3 regions of the Streptomyces sp. NPDC088923 genome follow, and region 1 is predicted to be linked to each of the others. Evidence: riboswitches for the same ligand, from Rfam matches in the RefSeq annotation. Region 1 holds a riboswitch; each other region holds the start of a gene.
What was found. A riboswitch is a leader RNA that binds a small molecule or an ion and turns the genes downstream of it on or off. The one in region 1 is predicted to bind cobalamin.
Positions count from the first base shown of each region.

Region 1 (3,262 bases):
AGCCGTCCAGTCGCTCGGCGAAGTACTGCACCATGTCGTTGCGCTCGGGTTCGCCGTGCACGAGGACGTCGAGCCCGGTCTCCTCCTGGAAGGAGACGGCCCTGCGGATCTCCTCCTCGACGCGCTGCTCGTACCCGGCCTCGTCGATGCGCCCGGAGCGCAGGTCGGCGCGCGCCGCGCGCAGCGTGTCCGTCTGCGGGAAGGACCCGATCGTCGTGGTGGGCAGCGGCGGCAGCGCGAGATGCGCGCGCTGGGCGGCGGCGCGCTCCTCGTACGGGGACCTGCGGCGCGTCTCGGCGTCGGTCACCGCCGCCGTACGGGCCCGGACCGCCGGGTCGTGGGTGAGCGAGGACGCTTCGCGCGAGGCGAGCACGGCGCGGTTGGCGGCGAGTTCGGCGGCGACCGCCTCCGTGCCGCGGCTCAGCGCCTTGGCGAGCGTCGCGACCTCGGCGGTCTTCTGCCGGGCGAAGGCGAGCCAGCGCAGGACCTGCGGATCGACGTCCTTCTCGCGCGCGGCGTCCAGCGGCACGTGGAGCAGCGAGCAGGACGCGGCCACGTCGACGCGGTCCGCGAGACCGAGCAGGGTGCCGAGCGTCGCGAGGGCCCGCTCCAGATCGCCGGTCCAGATGTTGCGCCCGTCGACGACCCCGGCGACGAGCCGCTTGCCGGGCAGGCCCCCGGCGGCGGCGAGCGCGTCGAGATTCGCGGCGGCCGCTTTGGTGAAGTCGAGCGCGAGCCCGTCCACGGGGGCCTTCGCGAGGACGGGGAGCGCCTCGCCGAGCCGGTCGAAGTAGCTCGCGACCAGCAGCTTCGGGCGGTCGCCACGGCCGCCGAGATACGCGTAGGCCCGTTCGGCGGCGGCGAGTTCGGCGGGGGTGCGGTTCTGGACGAGCGCGGGCTCGTCGAGCTGGACCCACTCCGCGCCGGCCGCGCGCAGATCGGCGAGGACTTCCTCGTACACGGGAAGGAGCCGGTCGAGCAGGCTCAGCGGCGCGAAAGTGTCCTCCGTACCGGGGGCGGCCTTGGCGAGCAGGAGGTAGGTGACCGGGCCGACGAGGACGGGCCGCGCGCGCAGCCCGAGCGCGAGCGCCTCGCGCAGCTCGCCCACCTGCTTCGAGGAGTCGGCGGTGAACTCCGTGTCCGGGTCCAGCTCGGGGACCAGGTAGTGGTAGTTCGTGTCGAACCACTTCGTCATCTCCAGCGGCGCGACGTCCTGCGTGCCGCGCGCCATGGCGAAGTAGCCGTCGAGCGCGTCGGCCGCGACGGCGGCGCGGTGCCGCGCCGGGATCGCGCCGACCATGACGCTCGTGTCGAGCACGTGGTCGTAGAGGGAGAAGTCCCCGGTGGGGACTTCGTCGGCGCCGTCGGAGGCGAGCTGCCGCCAGGCGGCGGCGCGCAGTTCGCGTGCGGTGTCGTGGAGGCGCGCGGCGTCGACGCGGCCCTTCCAGTAGCCCTCGACCGCCTTCTTCAGCTCCCTGTCGGGGCCCTGACGGGGGTAGCCGTACACGGTGGCCCGTGCTGCCGCGGCTGCGGACTTCGGTGTCACGGAGATCTCCTTCGCGAGATGAATCCCTGAGATCCCGGGTGTCCACGGGGCGCGAAGGAACGGCGAAGGGGGCGGGAGCTGACGCGTCCGCCCTCTGTGCACGCCGACCCGCCCACGAGGTCACCGGGATGTCCGGGCGCGCTTTCGGCGCGCGTCCGGGCGGCTGGCAGGTCTTCGGACTCGCGGGCACGCCCTCCTGACGGAGGACACCTACTGGCCGTCGCTTCCCAGACCCGTACCCGGGCCCAGTGCGTATGACGGCGGTCGTTCCCGCTCACCGCTGCGGGGCAGTCCCGGATTCCCACCGGGTTCCCTCTTGCGACGCTCCCGCCTGGCGGACGGGGCGAACCAGCTGCTGCGGGCAGTGTAGGGGGTGGGGGGACGGAGGAGGCGGGGGAGTTCGGGGAGTGGACTTCCGGCTCAGCCCTCGCTGTGATCCCCGTGGTGTCGACGGGGTCGAGAATGCGGCGGCCCCGCAGCAGGACGCGGCTCACCGGTTCCGCCGGGTCGAGATCGAGCCCCGGCCTGGGGAGCATGTCGACGTCGGCGGCTTCGGCCCGTACGCGCCGGGCTGCGAGGTCGACGTACTGCGTGCCGGGGGGGCGCATCCCTACCTCGCCCTCGGCACCACCACGGGCGCGCCGTCGCCGGGGGCGCGCAGGATGTCGGCGTCCAGGCCGTAGACCTCCTTGACCAGCGCTTCGTCCACGACCGCGGCCGGGGCCCCCTCCGCCACGATCCGGCCGTCCTTCATCGCGATCAGGAGATCCGCGCTGCGGGCCGCCGCCGAGAGGTCGTGCAGGACCATCACAACCGTACGGCCCGCCGCCGCGACCTCGCGGACCAGGCGCAGCACGTCCACGACGTGGCCCGGGTCGAGCGCCGACGTCGGCTCGTCGAGCAGGACGAGCGGGGTGTCCTGGGCGAGGACCATCGCGAGCCAGCAGCGCTGACGCTGGCCGCCCGAGAGCCGGTCGAGGCGCTCCCCGGCGAGGTCGAGCGTCCCCGTCGCGGCGAGCGCGGCCCGTACCGCCTCCTCGTCGGCGCGCGACCACTGGCGCAGCAGGCCCTGGTGCGGGTGGCGGCCGTACCGTACGAGCCCGGCGACCGTCACCGCCTCGGGTGCCCGGGGGGATTGGGGGAGCAGCGCGACGTGGCGGGCCGCCCGACGGCGGTCGAGCGCCCACAGATCGGCGCCCGCGGCGTGGACCGTACCGGCCTCGGCGGGGTGCAGGCGCGCGATCGTGCGCAACAGGGTCGATTTGCCGCAGCCGTTGGGGCCGACGATCGCGGCGACCTGTCCGGCGGGCACGGTGAGGTCGACGTCCCGGACGACGGGGCGGCCCGGATAGCCCGCGCGCAGGCCGCTGATCAGGAGCCCCGCGGGCGTCCCGGTGGTGGTGGTCATGGGAGCGCTCACGCCTTTCGGGAGGGGCGGCCCCGGTCCTGACGGAGCAGGACCCAGAGCAGGAAGGGGCCGCCGAGCACGCTCGTGACGACCCCTGCGGGTATCTCGACGGGCGCCACGACCCGGCCGAGGGCGTCGGCGGCGGCGACGAGGAACGCGCCGGTGAGGGCCGCGCCCGTGACGGGTACGCGCGTGGGGCCCGCGAGCCGGGCGGCGAGCACCGGTGCGGCGAGTGCGACGAACCCGATCGGCCCGCCGACACCGACCGCGACCCCCGCGAGCCCCACCGCCACCGCGAGCGCGAGGGC
Region 1 is NZ_JBIVIO010000007.1:342,954-346,215, reverse strand. Features, by position in the region: gene metE (5-methyltetrahydropteroyltriglutamate--homocysteine S-methyltransferase) at 1-1,546, opposite strand, end outside; cobalamin riboswitch at 1,709-1,899, opposite strand; gene ACIP4O_RS25190 (ABC transporter ATP-binding protein) at 2,157-2,954, opposite strand; gene ACIP4O_RS25185 (FecCD family ABC transporter permease) at 2,963-3,262, opposite strand, start outside.

Region 2 (3,262 bases), on a different contig from region 1:
CGATCTCGGGGGGAATCGTCGACGAGTCCGGGCTCAGGACGGAAGTGATCTTCGCGGCGCTCGTCGGCGCCATCCTGTGGAACCTCGTCACCTGGCTGCTCGGCCTGCCCTCCAGTTCCTCCCACGCCCTCTTCGGCGGGCTCATCGGGGCCGCTGTCATGTCGGCGGGCTTCTCCAGCGTCAACGGCGGCACGATCGTCACCAAGATCGTGATCCCGGCCGTGGCGGCGCCCGTCGTCGCGGGCCTCGCCGCCTTCGCGGCGACCCGGCTGACGTACCGGCTGACCCGCGACGTCGACGAGAAGACCGGGGCGAAGGGGTACCGGGTGGGGCAGATCGCCTCCGCCGGGCTCGTCTCGCTCGCGCACGGGACCAATGACGCGCAGAAGACGATGGGCATCATCACGCTCGCCCTCGTCACCGGCGACGTGCTCAAGCCGGGGGCCAATCCGCCGGTGTGGGTGATCCTCTCGGCCGGGTGCGCGATCGCGCTCGGCACGTATCTCGGCGGCTGGCGCATCATCCGCACGATGGGCACCGGGCTCACCGAGCTCGCGCCGCCGCAGGGCTTCGCCTCGCAGACCGGCGCGGCGACCGTCATCCTCGCCTCCTCGCACCTCGGCTTCTCGCTCTCCACGACCCAGGCGTGCTCCGGTTCGGTGATGGGCGCGGGCCTCGGGCGCAAGGGCGGCACGGTGCGCTGGTCGACGGCGGGGCGGATGGCGATCGCCTGGCTGCTCACGCTCCCGGCCGCCGCGCTCGTGGGCGCGGGCGCCGAGTTCCTGACCCGGCAGGGCACGTGGGGGGTCGCCCTCACCGGCGTACTGCTCCTCGCGGGAGCCGGGACGATCTACGTACTGTCGCGGCGCCGGCCGGTGAGCCACCACGACGTGACCGGCGACGGCGAACCCGCCGGAGTCGTCACCCAGGCCCTCGCCGCGGTCGCGCCGCCGCCCGCCGGGACACTCACAGTGCCGGTCCAGCCGACGGCGGCCGAGGCGCCGGACGCCCTCCACCCCCCGCTCACGGCGGAACTCCCCGCCCCGCAGGCGACCGAGACCCCGCGCCACACCGCGGGCTCCGGCACCGCGGCCTGAAAGGAACCGGCATGAACATCGACTGGGCGGCCCTCGGCTCCGTCTTCGGCGTGAGCCTGCTCGTCACGGTGGGCCTCGTCGGCGCCTTCGCCCTCGGCATCGCGGGCCTCTCGCGCGCCTCGGCCGCGACGGCGGAGGACGGCGGCGCGGGCGGGGACGCGGGTACGGGCGCGGGCAGCGGTACGGGGACGAGCGGCCAGGCGCTGCTCGCCCGGCTCGGCGCGTACGCCTGTTTCGGGGTGTGCCTCGCGGCGGTCGCGTTCGGGATCTACGTGATCGTGGCCTGAGCGGACCCACCGGCCCCGCGAGGCCCCCGAGGCAGGGGGCGGCGCGGGGCTTTCGCATGACGTGGACGGAGGAGGGGGCGCGGGGCCCCGGCGGCCGATTCGTCCCTCTTGCGTCAAGTGCGAGTTGACGCCCGGTCTCGGGGCGTGATGCACTGCCGGGGCCATTTCGGCGGCTGTGGAGGAAGTACCGGTGCGAATCCGGCGCGGTCCCGCCACTGTGAGCGGGGGGTGATCCCCGTAAGTCAGGAACTCCCGGCGCCGAATCACGTCGTACCAGGGCGCGGACCCTGAGAGTAGGACACCCCCATGCCCGGCATACGCCGCAGTGCGCACCCGCCAGCCCGTCCGCTCCCCCGGCGAGGCGTGAGCGCGGACTGACGCCATGCCTGCCGGACGTGTTTTCGCGGTCGGCGCCACCGTCGGCCTGCTCGGCGACTCCCTCTTCGGCGATCCGCGCCGCGGCCACCCCGTCGCGGGGTACGGGCGCCTCGCGGGCGTCGCCGAGAAGGCGCTGTGGCGCGACCACCGGGGCGCGGGCGCCCTGCACACCCTGCTGTGCGCGGGCGGCGCCACCGCGCTCGCCGCCGTCGTATCGCGTGCCGCCGCGCGCCGCTCCCCCGCCGCGTCCGCCGCGCTCACCGCGCTCGTGACCTGGACCGTCGTGGGCGGTACCTCGCTCGCGCGCGAGGGGCGCGCGCTCGCCGCCGCGCTCGAAGCGGGCGATCTCGCCGCCGCGCGCGAGCGCCTGCCGCACTTGTGCGGGCGCGATCCGCGCCGGCTGGACGCGGACGCGATCGCGCGCGCGGTCGTCGAGTCCGTCGCCGAGAACACCTCGGACGCGGTCGTCGGGGCGCTCGTGTGGGGCGCGCTCGGCGGGGTGCCCGGGCTCGTCGCCTTCCGGGCCGTCAACACGCTCGACGCGATGGTGGGCCACAAGTCGCCGCGCCACCTGCGGTTCGGCTGGTCGGCCGCGCGGCTCGACGACGTCATGGGCTTCCCCGGCGCCCGGCTCACGGCCGGGCTCGCCGCGCTCGTGGGTGGCGGGCCCCGTACCGCGCTCGCCGCGGTGCGCGAGGACGCGCACAAGCACCCCAGTCCCAACGCGGGACCCGTCGAAGCGGCCTTCGCGGGCGCGCTCGGGGTGCGGCTCGGCGGGACGCTGTCGTACGGAGGGCGGGTCGAGCACCGGCCCGTGCTGGGCGCGCGGCGCGGGCGGGCGGTCGCCGTGACCGACGTCGAGCGGGCCGTGCGGCTCTCGCGGCGTGTGACGTGGGCGGCGCTCGGGGTGTGCGTCGCGGCGCGGCTCGTCCTCGCGCGGCGCTCGGGGGGTGCGCGGTGACCGGGGGCGGGCTGCTCGTCGCCGGGACGACGTCGGACGCGGGCAAGAGCGTCGTGACGGCCGGGATCTGCCGGTGGCTGGTGCGGCGGGGGGTGAGCGTCGCGCCGTTCAAGGGGCAGAACATGTCGCTCAACTCCTTCGTCACGCGCGACGGCGCCGAGATCGGCCGCGCGCAGGCGATGCAGGCGCGGGCCGCGCGCGTGGAGCCGAGCGCGCTCATGAACCCGGTGCTGCTCAAGCCGGGCGGGGAGCGCTCCAGCCAGGTCGTGCTGCTCGGGAGGCCGCTCGGTGAGCTGAGCGCGCGCGGCTACCACGGGGGGAAGCAGGCGGAGCTGTTCGGGACGGTCGTGGACTGCCTCGCGGAGCTGCGGCGCACGTACGACGCCGTGATCTGCGAGGGCGCGGGGAGCCCGGCGGAGATCAACCTGCGCCGCACCGACCTCGTCAACATGGGGATCGCGCGGGCGGCCCGACTGCCGGTCGTGGTGGTCGGGGACATCGACAGGGGCGGTGTCTTCGCGTCGTTCTTCGGGACGACG
Region 2 is NZ_JBIVIO010000001.1:2,412,013-2,415,274, reverse strand. Features, by position in the region: gene ACIP4O_RS10890 (anion permease) at 1-1,097, shown strand, start outside; gene ACIP4O_RS10885 (hypothetical protein) at 1,109-1,384, shown strand; cobalamin riboswitch at 1,524-1,656, shown strand; gene ACIP4O_RS10880 (cobalamin biosynthesis protein) at 1,767-2,723, shown strand; gene ACIP4O_RS10875 (cobyric acid synthase) at 2,720-3,262, shown strand, end outside.
Region 2: another riboswitch for cobalamin. It lies ahead of ACIP4O_RS10880 (cobalamin biosynthesis protein); the one in region 1 lies ahead of metE (5-methyltetrahydropteroyltriglutamate--homocysteine S-methyltransferase).

Region 3 (3,262 bases), on a different contig from region 1:
GCCGATCGTCGGCGTCTCCATGAACAGGTTGAGCGACTGGCTCTGGTCGAGGAAGGCGGTGCGCTCGGCGGCCATGTCGATGAGGCCGCGCTGCGGCAGCTCCCACGCCGTGCGGTACAGCGCCCGGACCTCCTCGGGAATCCAGTTGAAGCCCTGGACCGAGCCGTTCGCCTCGCGCAGCGCCTCACGGGTGCGCGCGTCCCACACGCCGAGCTTCTTCAGGTCCTCGACGAGGTAGCCGTTGACCTGGAGGAACTCACCGCTGAGCGTCTCGCGCTTGAAGAGGTTGGAGACCTGCGGCTCGACGCACTCGTAGGCGCCGGCGATCGAGGCGATCGTCGCGGTCGGCGCGATCGCGAGGAGCAGCGAGTTGCGCATGCCGCTCTCGGCGATACGGGCGCGCAGCGCCTCCCACCGCTCCGGCCAGGTCCGCTCCACGTCGTAGTGGTCGGGGTGCAGGACACCGCGCGCGGTCCGGGTCTTCTCCCAGGCGGGGACCGGGCCGTGCTTCTCGGCGAGGTCGGCGGAGGCCTCGTAGGCGGCGAGCATGATGCGCTCGGCGATCCGGGTGGAGACCGCCTTCGCCTCGGCCGAGTCGAAGGGCAGCCGCAGCTTGAAGAAGACGTCCTGGAGGCCCATCGCGCCCAGGCCCACCGGGCGCCAGCGGGCGTTGGAGGCGGCGGACTGCTCGGTCGGGTAGAAGTTGATGTCCACGACGCGGTCGAGGAAGGTGACGGCCGTGCGGACGGTCTCGTCCAGGCGCTCCCAGTCGATCGCGCCGTTCTCGACGAACGCGCCGAGGTTGATCGAGCCGAGGTTGCACACGGCGGTCTCGCCGTCGTCGGTGACCTCGATGATCTCGGTGCACAGGTTCGAGGAGTGGACGACGCTGCCGGGCTCGGCGGTCTGGTTCGCGGTGCGGTTGGAGTGGTCCTTGAAGGTCATCCAGCCCTGGCCGGTCTGCGCGAGGGTACGCATCATGCGGCCGTACAGCTCGCGCGCCGGGATCGTCTTGCGGGCCAGGCCCTTCGCCTCGGCGGCGCGGTACGCGGCCTCGAACTCCTCGCCCCACAGGTCGGTCAGCTCGGGCACGTCGGCCGGCGAGAAGAGCGACCACTCGGCGTCGGCGGCGACGCGGCGCATGAACTCGTCGGGAATCCAGTGCGCGAGGTTGAGGTGGTGGGTGCGGCGCTGGTCCTCGCCCGTGTTGTCGCGCAGCTCCAGGAACTCCTCGATGTCCGAGTGCCACGTCTCCAGGTAGACGGCGGCGGCGCCCTTGCGGCGCCCGCCCTGGTTGACGGCGGCGACGGAGGAGTCGAGCGTCTTGAGGAAGGGGACGATGCCGTTCGAGTGCCCGTTGGTGCCCCGGATCAGCGAACCGCGCGAGCGGATGCGGGAGTACGCGATGCCGATGCCGCCCGCGTGCTTGGAGAGCCGGGCGACCTGGAGGTAGCGCTCGTAGATCGAGTCCAGCTCGTCCTTCGGCGAGTCCAGGAGGTAGCACGAGGACATCTGCGGGTGCCGCGTACCGGAGTTGAAGAGCGTCGGCGAGGAGGGCAGGTAGTCCAGGCGGCTCATGAGCCGGTACAGGCTCGCGACCTCGTCGACGGCCGGGAGGCTGTCGTCGGCGGCGAGCCCCGCGGCGACGCGCAGCAGGAAGTACTGCGGGGTCTCGACGACCTTGCGCGTGATCGGGTGCCGCAGCAGGTAGCGGCTGTAGAGGGTGCGCAGGCCGAAGTAGCCGAAGCGGTCGTCGCCCTCGGTGTCGACGAGCGCGTCCAGGCGGGCGGCGTGCGCGGCGACGAACTCCGCGGTGCGGTCGCCGATCAGGCCCTCGCGGTGGCCCACGGCGACGGAGGCCGCGAAGCCGCTCGCGCCCTGCCCGGCGGCCTCCTCGGTGATCGCGAGGGCCAGCAGACGGGCCGCGAGCCGGGAGTAGGCGGGGTCCTCGGAGATGAGCCCGGCGGCGGCCTCGGTGGCCAGCTCGCGCAGCTCCGCCTCGTCGGCGTGGGCGCTGCGGCCGCGCAGGGCGGCGGCGGCGACCCGGCCGGGGTCGGTGTCGGGGAGATCGGCGGTGAGTTCCGTGAGGGTCCGCAACAGGGCGGTCCCGGGAAGGTCCTGCTCGGCCGCGACCGATGAGGCGGGATCTGCTGGCGCGATGGTCACTGGGGTGGCTCTCCCTCGCTCGCTGGGGGCCTCGGGTGCGGGGCGGCGACGGGACGACGGCAGCGCTTTCGGGCACACCGCGTCACGTCCCCGGCCCTTTCCGCGGGGCCCGGACGTCTGGCGCCGTGCCCGGGCGGGGCGGCGGCGCGCTTTCGGCAGGTCATCGGACTCGCAACACGCCACGGGGCGCGTCGCACACCGTTGCGGGACAGTCCCGGACTCGCACCGGATTCCCCTGCCGACAGCGAGGAAGAGCATACATCTGGGGGGCGGGCGGGAAAGGAGGCCCCAGATGTTGTGTCGGGGGTGGGGACTGTTACGTGCGGGTCAACGGTTGTGGGGTGCCGACAAGGTCCCCTGTGCCCGGTGGGGTGACGGGGGGCGGTGGGGGCGGCGACGTCGATCGTATGGCTTGAGGGGACCCCACAAGCGGGGTCGTACGGAGTTTTTACCGGGGGGAGCGGGGCGCGCGCGTGTTCGCATTCCGGTCGCTGTAAGTGAGGACATGTCAAAAAAATCAGCCCCTCCGGCGTTTGAGGAGCGGGGTCCGGGGCGGAGCCCCGCGCGCCGGGGCGGAGCCCCGCGCGGGCCCCGCCCCCGCCGTCAGTGCCCCGCGGTCTCCGGCACAGCCGGCGGCAACTCCTGCTTGACCCCAGGGTCACCCGCGTCCGCCACATAGTCCGACGGCTGGGTCTCGTCCACGCCGTCCGGTGCCTTGAAGGCCCGCAGGACGAAGGTGAGGACGACCGTGACCACGACGTTCAGGACGATCGCCGTCATCCCGATGTACCCGATCTCGCCGAGCCCCGGGATCTCCTTCGAGGAGCCCCCGAAGTGGTCCTGCGTCGGCGAGGACGTCGACCAGGCCGCCCAGGTCCCGTACGCCATCCCGACCGCCCAGCCGGCGAGCAGCGCCCAGCGGTGGAACCACCGTGTGAAGAGCCCGCCGACGAGCGCGGGGAGCGTCTGGAGGATCCAGATGCCGCCGAGCAGCTGGAAGTTGATCGCGACGGTCTTGTCCATGCCGAGCACGAAGATCAGCGCGCCGACCTTCACGAGCAGCGAGACGAGCTTGGAGATCCTCGCCTCCTGCGCC
Region 3 is NZ_JBIVIO010000002.1:469,585-472,846, forward strand. Features, by position in the region: gene ACIP4O_RS13315 (ribonucleoside-diphosphate reductase subunit alpha) at 1-2,166, opposite strand, end outside; cobalamin riboswitch at 2,303-2,424, opposite strand; gene mctP (monocarboxylate uptake permease MctP) at 2,770-3,262, opposite strand, start outside.
Region 3: another riboswitch for cobalamin. It lies ahead of ACIP4O_RS13315 (ribonucleoside-diphosphate reductase subunit alpha); the one in region 1 lies ahead of metE (5-methyltetrahydropteroyltriglutamate--homocysteine S-methyltransferase).